DNA from 3 places in the Vibrio kanaloae genome. Region 2 is predicted to be linked to each of the others. Evidence: riboswitches for the same ligand, from Rfam matches in the RefSeq annotation. Region 2 holds a riboswitch; each other region holds the start of a gene.
What was found. Region 2 has a riboswitch for thiamine pyrophosphate ahead of thiC (phosphomethylpyrimidine synthase ThiC). Riboswitches for the same ligand answer to the same signal wherever they lie in the genome.
Positions count from the first base shown of each region.

Region 1 (6,937 bases), 340 kb from region 2:
AACGCCATGCACGACTGGTCAGCAGTATCGCAATACCAATACCGACAGCAATAACACTTGCTAAGGACGCAACTTTAACTGAGGTCATTAACGCAGCCCAAAACGGTTCGCTGCTGAGCACAATCAGTGCTTGTGAGTTAATACCACTGACGATAACCATGGCTAATGGCGGCAATACCAGCATTGAGACTACTATGATCCAAAAGCTATCCCAAGCTTTTGACCACCAGCAGTCCTTAACCAAATATTTCTCTTCCGACAACTGACTGGCCGTCACTGAAATAGGTTTCGACAGGCGCTGAATACTCACCGCTAATACACCACACAGCAGCATTTGCCATATCGCGAGTAACGCACCAGCCTGTAGGTCAAAATCGAATTTAATCGCTTGATAGATGGCCAGTTCGATAGTGGTTGATTTTGGTCCACCGCCTAGCGCCATCACGGTAGCAAAGCTGGTAAAACACAGCATGAAGACTAAGCCACACACATGAGGTAATTGTTGCCTTAAACGTGGCCATTCAACCCATCTGAATTTGTTCCAATGACTCATACCCAAGTGAGCACACAGCTTGTGCTGCTCGGCAGGCACAGTATCTAAAGCTTGTAAAAGCAAACGACTAGCATAAGGTAAATTGAAGAAGACGTGCGCCAACAAAATACCATTCAAGCCATAAATCGAGAATGGTAGCTCAATGTCGAAGTTTGCCAAAAACTTAGCTAACCAACCACTGTTGCCGTAAATCGCCAATAAGCCAAAGACACCAACTAACACAGGTAGAACCAAGGTCGACGCGAACAGCCTTAACAACAAAGCGCGTCCAAAAAATTGTCTACGACACAGGGCGTGAGCGATAGGTATAGCAAAGCCAACACTCAGAAAAGTTGAGAGTGTCGCCTGATAAAAACTGAATTTCGTTACATGCCAATAGTAAGGATCGGACCATACTTGGCTGATATCAAGAGAAGGGGCATTGCTAAGCAATGCCCCAACTGCTGAAACCACGAAGGCGGTAATGAGTATCGCAACCCAAACCCCGACCTTAGGTGTTTTCTTTATCATAAATTGATTTTTTACCGTAAATGGTTCATTCCAAACATAACGAATGAACCTTTAAATACAGAAAGCTAGTTTTTAAAAGTACGTTAGAAAGCTCATTTTCTTAAATAGTCAGTTAAAAAGTAAGCGCACTCTGCCATTCACGAATCCAAGGCTTACGCTTCTCGGCGATCTCTTCAGAGCTAAAACTCAGTGCTTTCTGTGGAACTGTTAACTGCTCAAAGCCTTTTGGTAGCTCGACACCCGTTACTGGGTACATCCAGTTACCTGTCGGCATCGCCGATTGGAATTCATCACTTAGGATAAACGCCATAAACTCATCAGCAAGCTTTTCGTTGTTGCTGCCTTTAACCTTAGCGGCCACTTCGACTTGAGTGTAATGCCCTTCTTCAAAGCTCGCTGCTGCGTACTTAGAATCGTTCTCTGCAATGATATGATAAGCCGGAGACGTAGTGTAAGACAGAACCAAGTCAGACTCACCTTCTAGGAACATAGAGTAAGCTTCAGACCAACCTTTGGTTACCGTCACGGTTTTTTGAGCCAGCTTCTTCCAAGCTGTCGTTGCTTCGTCACCGTAAACCGATTTCATCCATAGCATCATGCCTTGACCAGGTGTTGAAGTACGTGGATCTTGGTAGATAACCTTGAGATCATCACGCTGCTCAACCAACTCTTTCAGGCTCTTAGGCGGGTTTGCTAGTTTCTCTGTGTTATAGACAAAGGCAAAGTAACCAAAGTCATAAGGTACAAAGGTCTTGTCATCCCAGCCATTAGGCAGTGTTACTGATGACGTATCAACCTTGTGTTCCGCCAATAATCCCGTCGCTTTCGCTTCAGCCATCAGGTTGTTGTCGAGACCTAGCAAGATATCGGCTTTGCTGTTGCCGCCTTCAAGACGCAAGCGGTTCAGAATCGACACACCATCTTCTAGCGCGACAAAATTCACATCACAGCCACACTTCTCTTCGAATGCTTTCTCTACGGCAGGACGAGGGCCCCAATCCGCTGCAAAAGAATCATAGGTGTATACGGTCAAAGTGTTATCTGCAGCAAAGGCAGAAAAAGAGATCGCTGTAGTAACAGCAAGGGTAGTTAATGTGAATTTCACTGGACGCTCTCCATGGTCTGAGCGGCACAGGTTTGAGGGAGGAGAACGGTAGAGGTTGTTCCTAACTCAATTCCTACGCCAGCATTATCTGGTTCAGGTTTACGGGTCCCAAGCGCCTGCTTGATCTCAGCTCGCATTCATTATTTGAATGGTCAGCTCCCCGATGAGTGTTCAGAATTGTAATTCGAACTTTAACAATAAGCTATCAAGTTTGGATTAATTACGTTGATCGTACCCCCAACGTGGCACTAAACCTTGATCAATACCAAGATGATCCAAAATGCGCGCCACCATAAAATCAACCAGATCTTCAATCGACTTAGGTTGGTGATAAAAACCTGGAGCGGCAGGCATGATTGTCACGCCCATGGTTGAGAGTTTGTGCATGTTCTCTAGGTGCAGAGTCGAAAATGGTGTTTCACGCACCACCAACAACAGTTGGCCTCGCTCTTTCATGACGACATCTGCAGCTCGTTCAATCAGGTTATCCGATAAACCATGAGCAATTGACGCCAAACTTCCCGCAGAACATGGACATACCACCATCTGCTTCGGCGCAGCAGAACCAGATGCAACCGGTGAGAACCAATCATCTTTGCCACACACCATCAACTTTTCTGGGTCGCAGCCTAGATGCTTAACCAAGGCTTGTTTCGCCGCTTCCGGTCCAGCAGGTAACTTAAGTTCATGCTCGGTCGCTAAGACTACTCGCGCTGCCGACGATATCATCAAATAGACCTGATAATCGGCCGCCAAAAGGCATTCAAGTAAACGCAGTCCATAAGGCGCACCAGATGCGCCAGTGAAAGCAAGAGTTATCGCTTTATCGTGTTTTGTCATGTTCTCAATTACTTCAAATTATAAAGCCGTGAATCAGTTAAGCTTTGAGTGCCAATCCATCCAACAGCTTTTGATGAATACCACCAAAGCCACCGTTACTCATTACCAAGATTTGGTCACCCACTTGTGCCTCTGAGACAATTCTAGCAACGAATGCATCCATGTCATCACTTACATGGGCGGGTTGATGGCACGCATCGGCAACATCTTGTACTGACCAATCAATGTTATCCGGTTGGAATAAGTAGGTAGAATCCGCCTGTTTGAGCGAATCAGCCAAGGTTTCTTTGTGCACACCACGCTTCATGGTGGCAGAGCGAGGCTCTAGAACGGCAATGATTTTTTTCGTGTCGACCTTATTACGTAAACCACCGAGCGTAAGTTCAATTGCCGTTGGATGATGAGCAAAATCATCATAAATAGAGACACCTGCGACCTCGCCTTTAAACTCCAAACGACGCTTAGTATTAATAAAGGTAGCTAGCGATTCACAAGCAAGGTCAGGTGTCACACCCACATGTCTTGCCGCCGCAATCGCCATCAAGGCATTACTTACGTTATGATCACCAACCAAATCCCAGTCGACGGTTCCAATACATTCGCCTTGGAAGTACACCTCAAATTTAGAGCCGTCTTTAACCCGCTTCTTGGTATCCCAATCACCGAGTTCACCACTCGATTCCGTCTCACTCCAGCAACCGCGAGCTAGAACATCTTGGATCGCGATGTCTTGCTTCGGTGAAAAAATGCGGCCGTTGCTTGGCACTGTACGCACTAAATGATGAAACTGACGCTTGATCGCTTCAAGATCATCGAAGATATCGGCATGATCGAACTCTAAGTTATTCATGACTAAAGTTCTTGGGTGATAATGAACGAACTTAGATCGTTTATCGAAAAAAGCACTGTCATATTCGTCGGCTTCCACCACGAAGAACATACTTTCACCAAGACGAGCAGAGATACCAAAGTTACCCAACACACCGCCAACTAAAAAGCCCGGCGCATAGCCACAGTCTTCCAAGATCCAAGCCAGCATGCTGGATGTTGTGGTCTTGCCATGCGTGCCTGATACCGCCAGAACCCAACGGTCATGCAGTAAGAACTCTTGCAACCACTGTGGGCCTGATGTGTATCTAAGGTTGTTATTCAAGACATACTCAACGCACGGATTACCACGGCTCATTGCATTGCCGATCACCACGAGATCCGGCCTTGGCTCTAACTGGCTAGGATCGAACCCTTCAATAATTTCAATCCCTTGAGATTCCAACAAAGTACTCATTGGAGGGTAAACATTCGCGTCACTACCTGTAACCTTGTGCCCTAATTGACGAGCTAGTACTGCAGCACCACCCATGAAGGTGCCACAAACTCCTAAGATATGAATATGCATAAATTGCTTCCAAACGCTTGGCTAAATGAACCATGTCTAAATCAAACTACTGCACTCATTATCATGAAGTGGCAATTAAAAGCGAGTAGCAATGCAAAACAAATGAAGTCGACATAGTAAGTGAGATCTGTGTCGCTTAGTTCATTACCATTAAAAAGATCTAAGCCGTAGAATTTAGGTAAGTGTCTAGATGAATAAAGCCCACACAAGAGGCAAGTTCTACAGTGCTCAAATCCCCCCTAATATTCAGAGAAGTTTAAGGAAATAACATGTCTGAGATGCGCACCCTTGGTGAGTTCATTGTTGAAAAACAAAGTGACTTCCCCCATGCAAGTGGTGATCTATCATCCCTTTTGTCATCAATTCGCCTTGCTGCAAAAATTGTTAACCGAGAAATCAACAAAGCAGGTCTTGTCGACATTACTGGCGCTGTTGGTACAGACAACGTTCAAGGTGAAGAGCAACAGAAGCTAGACCTTTACGCGAACGATAAATTTAAAGCGGCTCTTGAAGCTCGTGACCAAGTTTGTGGTGTAGCAAGTGAAGAAGAAGACGAAGCGGTAGCCTTCAATAAAGAGCTCAATAAAAACGCAAAATACGTTGTTTTGATGGATCCACTCGATGGCTCTTCAAACATCGATGTGAATGTCTCGGTTGGTACAATTTTCTCTATCTACCGTCGAGTATCACCGATTGGTACCCCACCAACACAGGAAGATTTTCTACAACCTGGCCACAAACAAGTAGCCGCTGGTTACGTGATTTACGGCTCTTCAACCATGTTGGTGTATACAACAGGGGCAGGTGTAAATGGTTTTACCTATGACCCATCACTGGGTACATTCTGTCTATCTCATGAAAATATGATGATTCCAGACGAAGGTAAGATCTACTCTATCAACGAAGGAAACTACATCCGCTTCCCTACAGGTGTGAAAAAATACATCAAATACTGTCAAGAAAGTGAGCCTAGTGATAACCGTCCATACACGTCACGTTACATCGGCTCTTTGGTTTCTGATTTCCACCGTAACCTACTTAAAGGCGGTATATACTTATACCCAAGCACAGAAAGCCACCCTCAAGGTAAGCTACGCCTACTTTATGAGTGTAACCCTATTGCCTTCATTATGGAGCAAGCTGGCGGTATCGCTTCTGATGGTGCACAGCGCATCATGGACATCAAGCCAACAGAATTACACCAACGTGTACCATTCTTTGTAGGTTCAAAGAACATGGTGAGAAAAGTAGAAGAGTTTCTTGAGCTTAACCGAGACTAAACCTCTCGTTTACTTCTCAAAATAACGTCATTAAAAAAGCCAGCATGTGAATGCTGGCTTTTTGTTGGATATTTAGAATATAGAGCGACTACGGGTTGTTCCACTTATACCAATCACAGTAAGTAAGTGATCAAAAATAGCGCAAGAAAAAAGATTGAGAACAAGGCTGCTCTTTTCAATAAATAGTTTCGATAAGTAGTTATTCTACAATCAAAAAGTCTAACGACGTTATCGAGATTTTTAACAAGCTAGGGTGAACAGTTATTTACTACGATTGGTATTACACCAGTCACCCGAAAGTATTTCTTTATTAGCTGTTAGCTCAAGTTGATACAAATATACCCACGCTAATCCAAATATAGTCTCTATTTGCTCGCGACGATACTCAACAGGAACATCTTCTAGCTGGTCAAGCGAGGCTAGAACTTCATCGTTAATGACATAGACTTCGCCAGCAACACTTTTACTTCCACAAGTTAGAGCTGGATACGCACCTAAATCGAACAGAGCAAATTCCTTAGGAGTATCAAAGCGCCCCAACAACTCGCAACCCTGCACATAGTGGTGATTGGACTGGCCTTGTCTCAAAGTGCCATATACAAAAACAAGATGTCGCATATACACTCCATAGCCTATTCACATTTGCACATCGACGAACTCACAAAGCCGCTACTCGAATTCAAACTGATATAACAGGTCAACGGCACTGTCTAGGCCAGATACCGCTTCAACATAAAGGTCCTGCATTAATCGGTAACGAACGGTAAACTCACCTAAAGAGTTAAAAATACCGACACCATACTTCACCTGCAAGCCAGGCAGAATGTAGCCACTGACTGTTACTTGAGAGTCATCACCTGAACCGGCAGTGTCCAGTTGTAAATCTTGTACACCAAATGCCTCACCGATTTCGCCAACAACCTTACCGCTTTTCGCCAAACTCAAGCCAATTAAGGTAGTCGTCATCGAACCATTCGACTCTCCATCTATATCTTGACCACGCAAAATATAAGACAGCGCGTTGGCTTGCGGCATGGCAGGATCAGAATAAATCTCGATGGCTGGCTCTGCCGCTGGGCCCGTCACTCGAATCCCTGCGATCACGTCATCCTGAGTATTATCCGGATTACGTATTGCATTTATCGCTACATATGGTTGATCTGGCGGTCCATTCATCAAAATTTTACCCTCTTTGATCAACAGGTCTTGTCCGAATGATCGGTAAGTACCACCCACAATGTTTACTTCACCTG
Region 1 covers NZ_AP025497.1:367,550-374,486, reverse strand. The annotation lists gene thiP (thiamine/thiamine pyrophosphate ABC transporter permease ThiP) at 1-1,063, opposite strand, end outside; gene thiB (thiamine ABC transporter substrate binding subunit) at 1,176-2,168, opposite strand; TPP riboswitch at 2,222-2,341, opposite strand; gene OCV24_RS01760 (flavin prenyltransferase UbiX) at 2,385-3,008, opposite strand; gene mpl (UDP-N-acetylmuramate:L-alanyl-gamma-D-glutamyl-meso-diaminopimelate ligase) at 3,046-4,404, opposite strand; gene fbp (class 1 fructose-bisphosphatase) at 4,674-5,684, shown strand; gene OCV24_RS01745 (gamma-glutamylcyclotransferase family protein) at 5,946-6,302, opposite strand; gene tamB (autotransporter assembly complex protein TamB) at 6,354-6,937, opposite strand, start outside.
Region 1: linked by a shared signal. The riboswitch ahead of thiB (thiamine ABC transporter substrate binding subunit) and the one ahead of thiC (phosphomethylpyrimidine synthase ThiC) in region 2 are both predicted to bind thiamine pyrophosphate.

Region 2 (6,937 bases):
CATATACAAAGCCTCAGCAAAAATGCTGGGGCTTTTTTGCTTTATATTTGTTCGAATTTTTAGTCGATAATTCCTACCTTTACTAAAATATAGTCTTAAAATGTAAGTGCTTACTTATCTCAGTCGCTTTTATAAGTAATACCAATTCCATTAAATTAATGATCTAATATAGACTCTGAAAGGAGCCTATATGAACTCAGATTTATCAAAGCTTATCGGCACAACCTCCAACGCGAGGTTGAGGCTAAGATTACTCGCAGTCTCTCACTTTATCGATGGTAAAAATCGAACTGAAATCGCGTCATTCCTTAAAGTCAGTCGTCTCAGTGTGAATAAATGGATCAAGGCCTATCTTGATTTTGGTGTTGAAGGGTTAGTAGAAAAACCTCATACAGGAAGACCTTCCAGACTCACTATTGAGCAAAAAAAACATCTTAAAGAATACGTCACTTCAAATGCAATAAAACCTGAGGGTGGGCGCTTACAAGGGAGTGATATCACACAATTCATCCTTGATGAATTTGATATATCTTACCAACCATCCGGTGTATACCGCTTACTGCATGAACTTAATTTGAGTTGGATAACAACACGTTCAAAGCACCCAAAACAATCAGAAGAAGCTCAAGAATCTTTTAAAAAAATTCCCAATAGAAACGATCCTTAAGATCCCTGGGCATATCCACTTAAAAGAAGTGCTTGTTTGGTTTCAAGATGAAGCTAGATTTGGTCAACGCAATACCACAACCAAGATTTGGGCAGAAAAAGGAACTCGACCTAGAGCCGTTCAACAGCAACAATTTGAGTATGCTTATTTGTTTGGAGCCGTTTGTATCAATACAGGCGAAGCTGAAGCTATTGTTTCACCGTTAAGCAACATGGAAGCAATGACGAAGCATCTTGAATTAATCTCAACGGCGACCCCTAGAGGTAAACATTCCGTGGTTATTATGGATCAAGCGAGCTGGCATCAAACACATTTAGCCAATCATTTTAAGAACATCACGATAATCCATATCCCGCCATATTCACCTGAATTAAACCCGATAGAACAAGTTTGGCAATGGCTTCGACAATACAAGTTAGCGAATAGGTGTTTTGAAAACTATAACGATATAGTGAACTCAGTATGCAATGCTTGGAACAGTTTTTGTGAAGATAAACGAAGAGTCCAATCCCTCTGCTTTAGAGATTGGACTCGATTGGTAAGTTAATTAATGGAATTGGTATAACTAACAGTACAAACTATGCTTCTTTATGAGAATTATTCTCAATATTTTGTTACATTTTAGTTGTTATTACTAAAAGGCAACAAATATGGATATTTCCCGTCGTAAGTTTATTCAATCATCTCTCGCTATATCTGCACTCACTGTACTGCCTGCTTGCTCTATGAAACGGGTGGTTTATGAACAAGGAAAGTATGTTTATGACTTAACGGCAGAACCTTCAACTGCTGGACTTGTGACGGGGTTTGAGACTAATATTCTAGGCTTTAATGGGCAGATTCCAGCGCCGACTATTCGCTGTCGACAGGGGGAAAAGGTCACAATTCGTTTTACGAATAAGCTTTCAGAGCCGACGACCATTCACTGGCATGGTCTGCGAATTCCAATCGAAATGGACGGGGTTCCTTTCTTGAGCCAGTCACCGATCATGTCGGGTGAAACCTTCATTTATGAATTTACGCCACCAGATGCTGGTACGTTTTGGTATCACCCACATATGAACAGTGTTAAACAGCTTGGTATGGGCTTGGTTGGTCTAATTATCGTTGAGGAGAGCATCCCAGTGCAGTTTGATGAAGAGCACGCACTGATGCTTAAACATTGGCATATCGATAAGAAAGGCCAATGGAAAGATCTAATGATCCCACGTCTCAGCGCTCGCATGGGCACGCCAGGAGAGTGGAGTAGCGTTAATGGAATACATGAGCCTGTATATCAGTTAAAACAACATGCAACGACCAGGCTGCGTATCGCTAATGTTGATAACACGATTACCTATCCAATTGCTATTGAAGGGGCTGAAGCATGGGTCATTGCTATCGATGGCAACCCTGTAAAGACACCCTATAAGCTGACTCAACATAAAATAGGCCCAGGTATGCGTGTTGATCTCGGGCTAATAGCACCTAAAGCTGGTGACCGAGTTAACGTTCTCCAGATGAAGGGGCGTTTCCCATTTTCTTTGTGTCAATTTGAAGTCTTAGGTTCCGAATTTACTCAAGAGCGAGCATTACCAGTATTACCATTGAATCCAGTACCTAACCTAGATCTTGCTAATGCAGAAGAAATAGACTTTTTATTTGAATGGGAAGGGGCGGTTTCTCCAGTATCTAAAGATGGAAAATCTATGCCTAAGTTTTGGCTAACTAATAAACGAGCATGGGAAGGGATGAGCAAAGATAATATTCCTGAACCGTTGGCGACTTTAGAATTGGGTAAAACCTATATATTCGATCTTAAGAACGTCACTCAATATCATCACCCGATTCATATTCACGGCCATACATTCACTGTATTGGAACTTGATGGGAAGAAAGTTGAAGAGCCTTTCCATACCGATACAGTGTTACTTGGAAAAAATGGCCGAGCTAAAGCCGCATTTGTTGCAGACAATCCTGGGCGCTGGATGTATCACTGTCATGTTATAGAACACATGAAAACGGGTTTAATGGGATATATTGAAGTTAAGTGACTCCTGTAACGTTTAATATTTGCGCATGCATTCTTAGTTTCTACCCTCGCTTTTATCGGCGGTAAAGTTAGAATGTAGGGGATACTGTTTGGGAGGAGTCATGGGTCAGTTATCTATTTTAGGTTTTATTGCCATTGGTGGGGCGTTTGGTGCTTGCTCACGTTATTTGATTTCAGAGTTATGTGCGGTGATGTTAGGGCGTGGTTTTCCTTTTGGTACGCTCACCGTTAACGTTATTGGTTCCTTTATTATGGGATTACTTATTGCGGCATTTGAAAATGAGATACTCGCAACGGAACCATGGAGACAGATTATCGGCCTAGGTTTCCTAGGTGCACTGACGACGTTTTCTACATTTTCGATGGATAACGTGCTTCTTATGCAGCAGGGTGCATTTTTTAAGATGGGGATCAATGTACTGCTCAATGTGGTTCTCAGTATCTCAGCAGCATGGATCGGCTTCCAACTTTTGATAAAGTCTTAAAGTTTTCTTACGATTTGTTAACAACTCGGCTTGGTTTATCTAAGCCGTTTTTATATACTCGATCATACTTGTCGGAGTGCCATATGGCTGAGACCGTTAACTCGGGATCCGTTGAACCTGATCAGGCTAATACCTGCGAAGGGAACAAGAGTAGATATCTAACTAGAAACCTTCTAGAGATCTATCTCCAGATCACAACTGTATTTCTTACCGTGATCCCTCTTGTAGCATCTAATCCGTCAAGCATTTTTTATCCCTATAAATAATGGCTAAAAGCCAAGGAAAAATGCTATGTCGAGTCGTAAACAAGCAAGACTGGAAGCGAAGAATTTCATTGATTCTTTATCCGTACAACCTTACCCAAATTCGAAAAAGGCTTACATTCAAGGATCTCGAGAGGACCTTCAAGTCCCTGTACGAGAAATATCACTCGCTGATAGCCTGGTTGGTGGTAGCAAAAAAGAGCCCGTATTCGAGCCTAACGAGCCTATTCATGTCTACGATACCTCAGGTGTTTATACCGATCCTACACATGAAATAGACCTTTACAGCGGCCTTCCTAAGTTGCGAGAGCAATGGATTGAAGAGCGTGGCGATACGGAACTGCTCGATGATGTAAGCTCTGTTTACACCAAAGAACGTTTAGAAGATGAAACCCTAGACGACCTTCGTTACGGTAATCTGCCTAGAATTCGTCGCGCGACTGGCGATCAATGTGTGACTCAACTGCATTATGCTCGTCAGGGTATAATCACTCCTGAGATGGAGTACATTGCGATACGTGAGAACATGGGACGTCAGAAGTTTGCTGATGAGCAGCTGAACCACCAACACCCTGGCCATAACTTTGGCGCAAACCTACCGAAAGAAATTACCCCTGAGTTCGTGCGTAAAGAGGTTGCTGAAGGTCGAGCTATTATCCCTTCAAACATCAACCACCCAGAATCAGAACCAATGATTATTGGTCGAAACTTCTTAGTGAAAGTGAACGCCAATATCGGTAACTCTTCTGTAAGCTCTTCGATTGAAGAAGAAGTTGAGAAGCTAGTATGGTCGACTCGCTGGGGCGGCGATACCGTAATGGACCTTTCTACTGGCCGTAATATCCACGAGACTCGTGAATGGATTCTTCGCAATAGCCCTGTGCCGATTGGTACGGTTCCTATGTATCAAGCGCTTGAAAAAGTGAATGGTGTAGCCGAAGACCTTAATTGGGAAGTCATGCGTGACACCTTGATTGAGCAAGCAGAGCAGGGCGTTGATTACTTCACTATTCACGCAGGTTTACTGCTTCGCTACGTGCCTATGACGGCTAAACGTGTGACTGGCATTGTCTCTCGTGGCGGTTCTATCATCGCGAAATGGTGTCTTGCTCATCACCAAGAAAGCTTCCTTTATACCCACTTCCGTGAGATCTGTGAGATCTGTGCGAAGTACGATGTCGCTCTGTCGTTGGGTGACGGTCTACGTCCGGGTTCGATTGCTGATGCCAATGATGAAGCTCAATTCTCGGAGTTACGAACTCTAGGTGAGTTGACTAAAGTTGCTTGGGAATACGACGTTCAGGTGATCATTGAAGGCCCTGGACATGTGCCAATGCACTTAATCAAAGAGAATATGGATGAGCAGTTAGAGCATTGCCATGAAGCGCCTTTCTATACGTTAGGCCCGCTGACGACAGATATTGCCCCTGGTTACGACCATATTACCTCTGGTATTGGCGCGGCCATGATTGGTTGGTACGGTTGCGCGATGCTTTGTTATGTAACCCCTAAAGAGCACCTAGGCTTACCCAATAAAGAAGATGTTAAGACTGGCTTGATTACTTACAAGCTGGCAGCACATGCTGCAGACTTGGCTAAAGGACATCCGGGTGCACAAATCCGAGATAATGCATTATCTAAAGCACGTTTTGAATTCCGTTGGGAAGACCAATTTAATCTAGCTTTAGATCCGGAAACTGCGCGTTCTTTCCATGATGAAACCCTGCCACAAGAGTCGGGCAAGGTTGCTCACTTTTGCTCTATGTGTGGTCCTAAGTTTTGCTCGATGAAGATTTCTCAAGAAGTTCGAGAGTACGCGAAAGACACCGAACAAGTGGCTGCTGATCAGGCTATCGAGATCAAGATGTTGGATAACCCGTTGGAAGGGATGCGTCAGAAATCAAAAGAGTTCCGTGATACTGGCTCTGAACTTTATCACCCTGCAGTAAGTGCAAAAGAAGCTCAATTAGAGGAATAATGACAGTGAAGATTCTCATCCCATCTCAATACATCGAGTTAACGGGGGAGGTTCAAAACTGTCTATTGGTTGCTAAGCGACAAGGCTTGGCAACCGATGCAGTTGAGTTGGGTGTAAGCCCGACTCAATACTTCTCTATCGTTGATGCTCAACAAGTGTTATCTATTGGCTTTGTTCATGATGTTGATTTATTGGCGGAGTGCAAGTTAGCGCAACTGAACCATATTATTGATTACAGCAATTCAGTTTCGCTAGTTGACGTTTGTGATGCCTTTACACAAACTCCGAATACCATTTATATCGGTGTCTCAGATGATTCAGCTGTACTGGATATCTGGTCACACTTAGGTGCTAATCGTGTTATCAAGAGTGAAAGTACAGCTCATCAAGAGTTAGATAGTCGTAGCCACTTTGCTTGGTTACTTACTTTGTTGGCGCTGGAATTTCCATTGGAAGACGCACTGGTTTTAGCTCGCGCAGCGTCGAATGTTTCACGTGGAACATGGCCAGCACATTATCAAAATTTTCCTATCCCTGTTCTAGAAGACGAACGACTGGATATCAGTGTTGGTTGGGCTAACCAAGGGACATCACTTTCTTTCCCTGAGTTGAGCAAAAATAGCCTCGGCTTATACCCGGTAGTTGATGATGCTGAGTGGATAGAAAGATTGCTTAAGCTTGGAATCAACACAATCCAACTGCGTATTAAGAACCTGCAGCAAGCCGACTTAGAGCAACAAGTCGCACGATCGATCGAACTTGGTCGAGAACATAACGCTCAGGTTTTTATTAACGATTACTGGCAGCTTGCACTCAAGTATGGTGCTTTTGGTGTGCACCTGGGGCAAGAGGATATTGAAGAATCAAACCTTTCCCAACTTAGCCTAGCGGGTATTAAGATCGGTCTATCGACTCATGGTTATTATGAGTTGTTACGCATCGTCCAAATCAATCCAAGCTACATTGCACTAGGCCATATATTTCCGACCACGACGAAACAGATGCCATCCAAGCCTCAAGGCTTGGTGCGTTTGTCTTTGTACCAACAGCTAATTGATACCATCCCATACACAGAAAAGCTTGTTGGTTATCCGACGGTGGCTATTGGCGGTATTGACCAATCGACAGCTGCGCAGGTTTGGGGTTGTGGTGTCTCGAGTTTGGCGGTTGTACGTGCGATTACATTAGCAGAAGACCCAAAACAAGTGATCGAGTTTTTCGATAAGCTGATGATCTCTAACTCTTCAACGACTAATAAAGAGGTTATGCGGGAGCCTAGCTATGTTGAGTGACTTTGAGTTTATTCGTTACCAACGACAAATTGCATTACCTGAGGTTGGTGAGCAAGGGCAACGAAATCTGTTAAACAGCCACGTGTTGGTGATTGGTTGTGGTGGTTTGGGTAATGCTGCTGCTCTCTATCTCGCAGCTTCTGGTGTCGGAAGGATCGTATTGGTCGATGATGATTGTGTGGATTCGTCTAACTTGCAGAGGCAGGTAGCGTTTAAGGAA
Region 2 covers NZ_AP025497.1:31,255-38,191, forward strand. The annotation lists one part of gene OCV24_RS00140 (IS630 family transposase) at 191-637, shown strand; one part of gene OCV24_RS00140 (IS630 family transposase) at 639-1,214, shown strand; gene OCV24_RS00145 (multicopper oxidase family protein) at 1,318-2,700, shown strand; gene crcB (fluoride efflux transporter CrcB) at 2,801-3,184, shown strand; TPP riboswitch at 3,247-3,345, shown strand; gene thiC (phosphomethylpyrimidine synthase ThiC) at 3,476-5,425, shown strand; gene OCV24_RS00160 (thiamine phosphate synthase) at 5,425-6,717, shown strand; gene OCV24_RS00165 (HesA/MoeB/ThiF family protein) at 6,707-6,937, shown strand, end outside.

Region 3 (6,937 bases), on a different replicon from region 2:
ACTTTCATCTCCAACAGCAGCAAATGCGCCCGTCAATGCCGTTAAGGTACAACCCATGCCTGTCACATACGGCATCATTGGGTGTCCATTGTTTAACGTCGCAACGCTATCTTTAGTGACAACGTAATCTGTCTCACCGGAAATCACCACATTCGCACCGTATTCAGCTGCTAAGCATTTTGCGGCGTCTAATGCGGCATCACTGCTATCTAACGCATCCACACCTTTGCTTTGGGCATGCTCCCCCGCTAACGCAATGATCTCAGAGGCATTACCACGAATGATCAACTTATCCGCTAAACGTGCAATTTCACGAGAAGTCTCAGTACGCAGCGTACTTGCGCCACAACCCACAGGATCAAGAACCACCACCTTGTTGTTGGCATTCGCTTGCTCAACCGCGAAACACATTCGCGGCGTCCAAACACTGTCTAGCGTGCCAATGTTAACCACCAAAGCGCCAGAGAATGACATCATCTCAGCCAGTTCTTGTTGCGAGTGCGCCATGATAGGAGAAGCACCAATCGCCAACAAAGCATTCGCCGTATTGTTCATCACGACGTAGTTGGTGATGTTCACCACCAGTGGCTTTTGTTCTCGTACTGCGCGAAGCGATTGAATGATTTGTTCAGTTAGCATGGGGAAATCCTTATTCGTTAAAGCGCTTTAAACGGCTGGTGAGCTATCAAGAGCATTCAGCCCTTGCTGCCAAAAAGCCACCTCCATACGCGTTGCCGTTTTAAAGATATGAACGATGTTCTGACCGCGTTCGCTGTTGATATCAATTTCAGCAAGCAGCTGATTGAAATATTCCGCGCCCGTTTCAACGCCAGACTGGAACTCTTCTCCACCATACAGCTGTAGCCAGCTCGCGTATGGGTTGCCTTCTAAAACAGTATCACTACTTTCTAATAGCGCTTTACCAATCACGGCATAACCAATTGAACACGGAGCCAGTGCCGCATAAAGATCGACCAGATCACCCGTCATACCCGCATCTAAAACGTAGCGCGTGTAAGCGACTGTACCGAAGTCTTCAGGTTCGTTTTCTAGGTCAGATTCAGTTAAACCCCACTGACCACAGTAAGTCACGTGGTGAGAGATTTCAGAATCTAATAAAGCATGGACACTTGGCAGTGCACGACGCATATCAGCCAGTGTTTTAGCCTTGTAAATTGCCAATGCATAAGCGCGAGCATACTGTTTTAAGAACAAAAAATCTTGCTTCAAATAATGCAGAAAACAAGGTTGAGCAAGCGTGCCGTTTGCCAGCGTTTTAACAAAATCATGCTCAGTGTAGTCTTGCCAATCTTGCTGGCAGGCTTGGATTAAGTCTTGGTATTTCATGAGATTCCTTAGTCAAAAGTCGGTACGTAATCAGCGGTTTTTGGTAGTGATTTAATAATGCCTTTGTCGAACATGAACTGCGCGTAATCATCGTAACGCTTCATGTCCACTGCTGAAGGGCGAAGTGCAAAGCGAGTCAGCGTGTCGTTCCATGCGCGTTGGTTAAGCTCGTTATTCAACGTATCTGGTGAATACGCCACAAACTCGATCCATGAATCTTGTGGATGGTTCACAATGTAAGTGGTTGCCTGTTCGAGTGCTTTGTTGAACGCTTTGATCGCTTCATCATCGCGCTGCTTTGCGTTAGCCACAAAGATCAGCTCATCATAAGCTGGCACACCGTGCTCTTCAGGGAAGAACGCTTTGGCTTTAAAGCCTTCAAGGGCTAGTTGGTTGGTTTCGAAATTACGTAGGCCCCCCCAGATTGCGTCTACCTTGCCCGATGCCAATGAAGATGACAGTGCCCAACCAACATTGATGGTTTGCACGTCTGTAAACGCAACATTTTCTTGAGCTAGCATGGTGCCGATAGTCGCTTCTTCGTTACCCGCAATCGCAATACCGATCTTCTTGCCTTTCAGATCCGCTAATGAATCGTTCTTGCCATTATCCAGCACCATTAGTGTGTTTAGTGGCGTCGCGATAAGGGTTGATGCACGAACTAAAGGAAGGCCAGCTGCCACATCCATGGTTAAACTTGGTTGGTAAGTTACGGCTAAATCGACCTTACCTGCCGCGACCAGTTTTGCTGGTGTGCTTGGGTCGGCTGGCTCTTGGATTTCAACCTCTAAACCTTGGTCAGCAAAGTAACCACGCTCTTGGGCAATAACAATTGGGCCGTGGTTCGGGTTCACAAACCAATCCAACATCAGTGTCAGTTTCTTTTGTTCAGAGTCCGCTAAAGCATGACCTGAAACTAGCGAAGCAAGCAGTGCCACTGCACCTATCAATTTTGTATTTTTCACGGTTAACCTTTCCTTTTGAATATTATTCTTATGTTGAGCGAAGCCATCATTGGTTTTCCCAAGGGATAGCTTTTTTGAGTAATTTATCTGTAACGAAGTAGAGCGAGATAGACAGCACCGCCAAGATGAACAAGGCCGCAAACATCTCATCTATGATCATGCGTGCGTTGGCCTGTAGCATTAGGTAACCCAGCCCCTCACTCGAACCCACCCACTCCCCAACGACTGCACCAATTGGCGCAATCACCACAGCCACACGAATGCCAGATGCTAAGGTTGGCAATGCAGCAGGCAGTTGGATATGGCGGAGCAGTTGCCATTTCGATGCACCCATCGTCTTGGCAAGATCGAGATAGCCTGTCGGTGTATTACGCAGGCCGTCATAGCAACATGTCGTCACGGGGAAGAAGATAATGATTGCCGCCATGACTACTTTTGAAGCGATGCCATAACCCAGCCACAGCATCAATACTGGCGCGATAGCAAATACAGGAATGGCCTGGCTAGCAATTAAGATAGGCAATAGCCAACGTTTCAACGGATCAAACATCAACATCTGCAGAGCGAAGAATAACCCCATCGACAAACCCAGTAGTAACCCAAGTAAAATCTCTTGTGCTGTCACCCAAGTGTGCTTGAGTAACACATCGTAACGTTCGATTAGCTTAATAGAGACTTCTGCGGGCGCTGGCAGAATAAAGCTCGGCATCTCGAAGATAACCACCACCATTTGCCATAAACCAAGAATCACAGCACTGCTGATAAGTAACCGCATAACGGGACTCATCTGTCGAGGGCGAGCAAGTTTGGTTTGTGTCTCGGTTGAACTTTCTACCCCTGAGCTTTGCACTGCTACGTTCTCTATCTTTGAGCTAGCCACAGCTTCACTTCGCGTTAGATCATTCATAGTCACGCTCCAACTGCTCTAAGATCGCTTGTTGTAACTCAGCACATTTACCGTCTAACACCCTTGGTGTCGCTGTATTAGGCACAGATAATGACTGGGCGCTCGCAGGTGTACCTTGCAACACATACAAGTTATCCGCCAATCGCACCGCCTCTTGTGGATCATGGGTGATCAACACAACGGTTTTATCTCTTAACAGTTCACACGCTAAGGTCTGTAACTTGTGTCTTGTTACCGCATCCAGCGCAGAGAAAGGTTCGTCCATCAGCACAACAGGTTTGTCTTGCATTAAGGTGCGAGCCAAGGCAACACGCTGGCGCATACCACCAGACAACTGATCCGGCATAGTAGACGCGTGATCAGCCAAACCAACCGCAGCTAACAACTCTAGTGCTTGATTGGTTTGCTGTGCTTTATCAGAAACTTGATTTTGAAAGCGATGACTCAGGCATACATTGTCGATAACCGACAACCACGGCAGTAACAAGTCCTGCTGCGCCATGTAAGCGATGCGATCCGTTAAAGGCAGTTCATCAGAGGTTACCAATGTGCCCTGCCACTCCACCTTATCGTCCAACAAGCCTGCCAGATAACGCAATACCGTGGTTTTCCCGCAGCCACTTCTACCCAATAATACCGTCCACTTACCTGCGTTTAAGCTAAGCGACATTCCCGATAAGGTCGCGTGTTCACTGTCGTTATAACGTAAGGAGGCATTGCTGAGCTGAACACCAACCGTATTAACGGACATTGCCGTGTCCAGCGAAGAAGTGGTTTACCGGGCCATGGCCTTGGCCGACTTGCAACTCATCAGCATGAGCAATCGCGCGAGAAATGTATTGCTTACCTAGGTCGACAGCCTCTGGCAGCGTGTTGCCTTGGGCCAAGAAAGAAGCAATAGCAGATGAAAGCGTACAGCCCGTGCCGTGGGTATTTTTAGTCGGGAAACGCTTCGCGCTAATCAAGGCAGACGTCGTCGTCAGAATCAGTAGATCGTTACTGTTTTCATCTTTCTCTAAGTGGCCGCCTTTGAGAAGAACGGCTTTAGCACCCAGTGTGCGTAGGTCTTCAATCATTCCCTTCATTTCCGCTTCGCTTTCAGGCACAGCTTTCCCCGTCAGTGCCGCGCCTTCCGGCAAGTTAGGCGTAATGATGTCTGCTAGCGGAATCAGCTCTTGCTTTAATGTACTAATGGCAGAGGTTTCTAACAGCAAGTCACCGCTGGTTGCCACCATTACAGGGTCAATGACGAGGTACTTGGGTTGGTACTGTTTAATTTTATCCGCGACAATTTTGATGATTTGCGAATCAGCCAACATACCAACTTTTACCGCCACTATATTCAGATCAGTGAAAACCGCATCTAATTGGCTTGTTACGTGGTCGAGCGGGATAGGAAAAATGGCAGAAACGCCTTGAGTGTTCTGGGAAGTAATAGCGGTAATCACAGAACAAGCAAAACTACCGGTTGCAGACATGGCTTTGATGTCTGCCTGAATACCTGCGCCGCCACCACTGTCAGAGCCCGCGATGGTTAAAACAATTGGAGTGTTTGATCGAATCGAACTGTCAATAGAGATCTGACAAGTTGAGGGTCTTGGAGTTAAGGTTGGTGGAATAGAACTGTGTGTCATTGTCGCTCCTACTATCTTGCAAGACGTAGGAGAACCAACACTAACCGTAGGAAATGCCGCATTAAACTCATGAAAGCGTTCATGGGTGCAGACGTAGATCGAGTGCTTATAGTTCCCTACGCCAGTGTTAACTGAATCAGGTTCAACGGGTCTCGAATAACGATCTCAGCAAACACCAATTAAGGTATATGCCCCCCGACTATTGATAGCGATAGTAACAGCACTCTTGCAACTGAGATACTCCTTTTATTCAATTATAAGAATTACACATAAATAAATTTCAATTAGGCTCAATAAAAAAATACTTATAACGTTCCTTTAGATGGCTTCGACTGCATAAACAAGCACAGCACAATCAGAGACATACCTAGCCAGCCTGTAAAGGGAATCAGCTCACCGACAACGCAGACGGCAAGCACCGCTGCAACCACCGGTTCAAACAGAGTCAGCAGGTTGGCACTGCTCGCGGTCACATGGCGTAAACCAAAACTGAATGCTACATAGCCCAAGCATTGTGGGATTAACGTCAGATAACTGATGACTAACACGTTAGTCTGCGAGGAAAACAGGTTCTCACCAGTAAACCAGAGCGTTGGCAGCAACAGCATCGCACCAAGGCCAAAAATACTGCCCATCGCCGCTTGAGACTTAATGTCCTTGTCTATCAGTGCTTTTGTCGCCCAAGAATAAATGGCGTAACACAACCCTGCGAGTAGACCTAAAGTAATACCCAACAGCTTGAGATCATCACCGGATTCATTCGCCGATGAAGATTCTGAAAACACCAACAGCCCAATACCCACCACACCAATCGCAAAGCTAGTGAGCCAACGTTTGTTGATGTTATTTTTTTTGCTAATCAGACACTCTAACAATGCAGAAAAGAAGGGTGCGGTCGCAATCGAAACGACTGTACCAATCGCTACACCTGATAATTTCATTGAAGAATAGAAAGCTAAAGGGTAGACCGCCAAAGCCAAAGCGCTCACAGCCAACAACTTCTTGTTCTGCAAAAGTTTGTCGAAAGCGAATAGGATTTTTCGATACGCCAAACCCGCTTGCAATAGACCACCGACGCCCATAGAGAAAGCACCAATCGCTAATGGGCTTAGATCAGGTGCAAAACTTGCGGCAGTGCCTGTCGTGCCCCATAAAATAGAAGCAAACAAGATGGCTAAAGTGCCCGTTTGGAATTCGTTAACGCGATTGATGGCAAGATTCATTTCTATTACCCAATTTTCATTTCTGAAATAGATAATAGTGAAGATTGATAAAAGTTAATTTGCTGAAAGGACGCTATTGTTGTTTCTAAAGACTCTCTTTTATTGAGCCTAGAAACGCCCTTGGGGACATTCCAAAGTGCTGAGAGAAACGGCGACTGAAAGCAGAAACATCACTATACCCCACATTTTCAGCGATCAATTGAACCGGTAAATCGGTGTGGGTTAACAAGGCTTGGGCTTTCTCCATGCGATATCGAGTGATGTATTTAAGCGCACTGATACCAAGGCACTCTTTAAATCGTTTCTTAAACTGAGTGGGGCTCAAACAGGCCGTTTCAGCAAGTTGTGAAATGGATAACGGCTGCGTGTAGTTATCCGCAATCAACCTTTGTACCGCACGGATTCGAGGGTCAATGCTCTTGCTCACTTGTTGTAGCTCTAACAGCAGTGAAAACACATCCAAGATTGATGACTCAATACCACTATCGACCTGATACTCCAGCTGCTTCTCAACAAACAGCAGAAAGCTCATCAAAGGTGGTGTTATCGTGAAAACCGAGAGCTCATGCTCCAACAAGTGCTGCGGCAACTCCGCCATATCCGCGACAATAAACCGCGCTGCTTCATCCGCCTTAAACGCATGCGCTGTGGTTACCGGAATCACCACACATTCTCCCACGGCCACTTTGCCGATATACCCCACCATCTCGATATTGATACTGCCTTGGATTGGCAATACCAGTTGGTGATGGTCATCATGAGCATGAGTATTAAATTGCTTGGTATAAGATCGAATGCTTAAGCTAGATTTCATAATCAACGCCAGAGTACATTTCGCTAGGTTATAGTAAGAGATACAAA
Region 3 covers NZ_AP025498.1:841,076-848,012, reverse strand. The annotation lists gene thiM (hydroxyethylthiazole kinase) at 1-639, opposite strand, end outside; gene tenA (thiaminase II) at 667-1,347, opposite strand; gene OCV24_RS17950 (ABC transporter substrate-binding protein) at 1,356-2,312, opposite strand; partial or broken gene OCV24_RS17945 (ABC transporter permease) at 2,359-3,093, opposite strand; gene OCV24_RS17940 (ABC transporter ATP-binding protein) at 3,212-3,970, opposite strand; gene thiD (bifunctional hydroxymethylpyrimidine kinase/phosphomethylpyrimidine kinase) at 3,960-4,853, opposite strand; TPP riboswitch at 4,950-5,061, opposite strand; gene OCV24_RS17930 (DMT family transporter) at 5,159-6,076, opposite strand; gene OCV24_RS17925 (helix-turn-helix domain-containing protein) at 6,162-6,890, opposite strand.
Region 3: linked by a shared signal. The riboswitch ahead of thiD (bifunctional hydroxymethylpyrimidine kinase/phosphomethylpyrimidine kinase) and the one ahead of thiC (phosphomethylpyrimidine synthase ThiC) in region 2 are both predicted to bind thiamine pyrophosphate.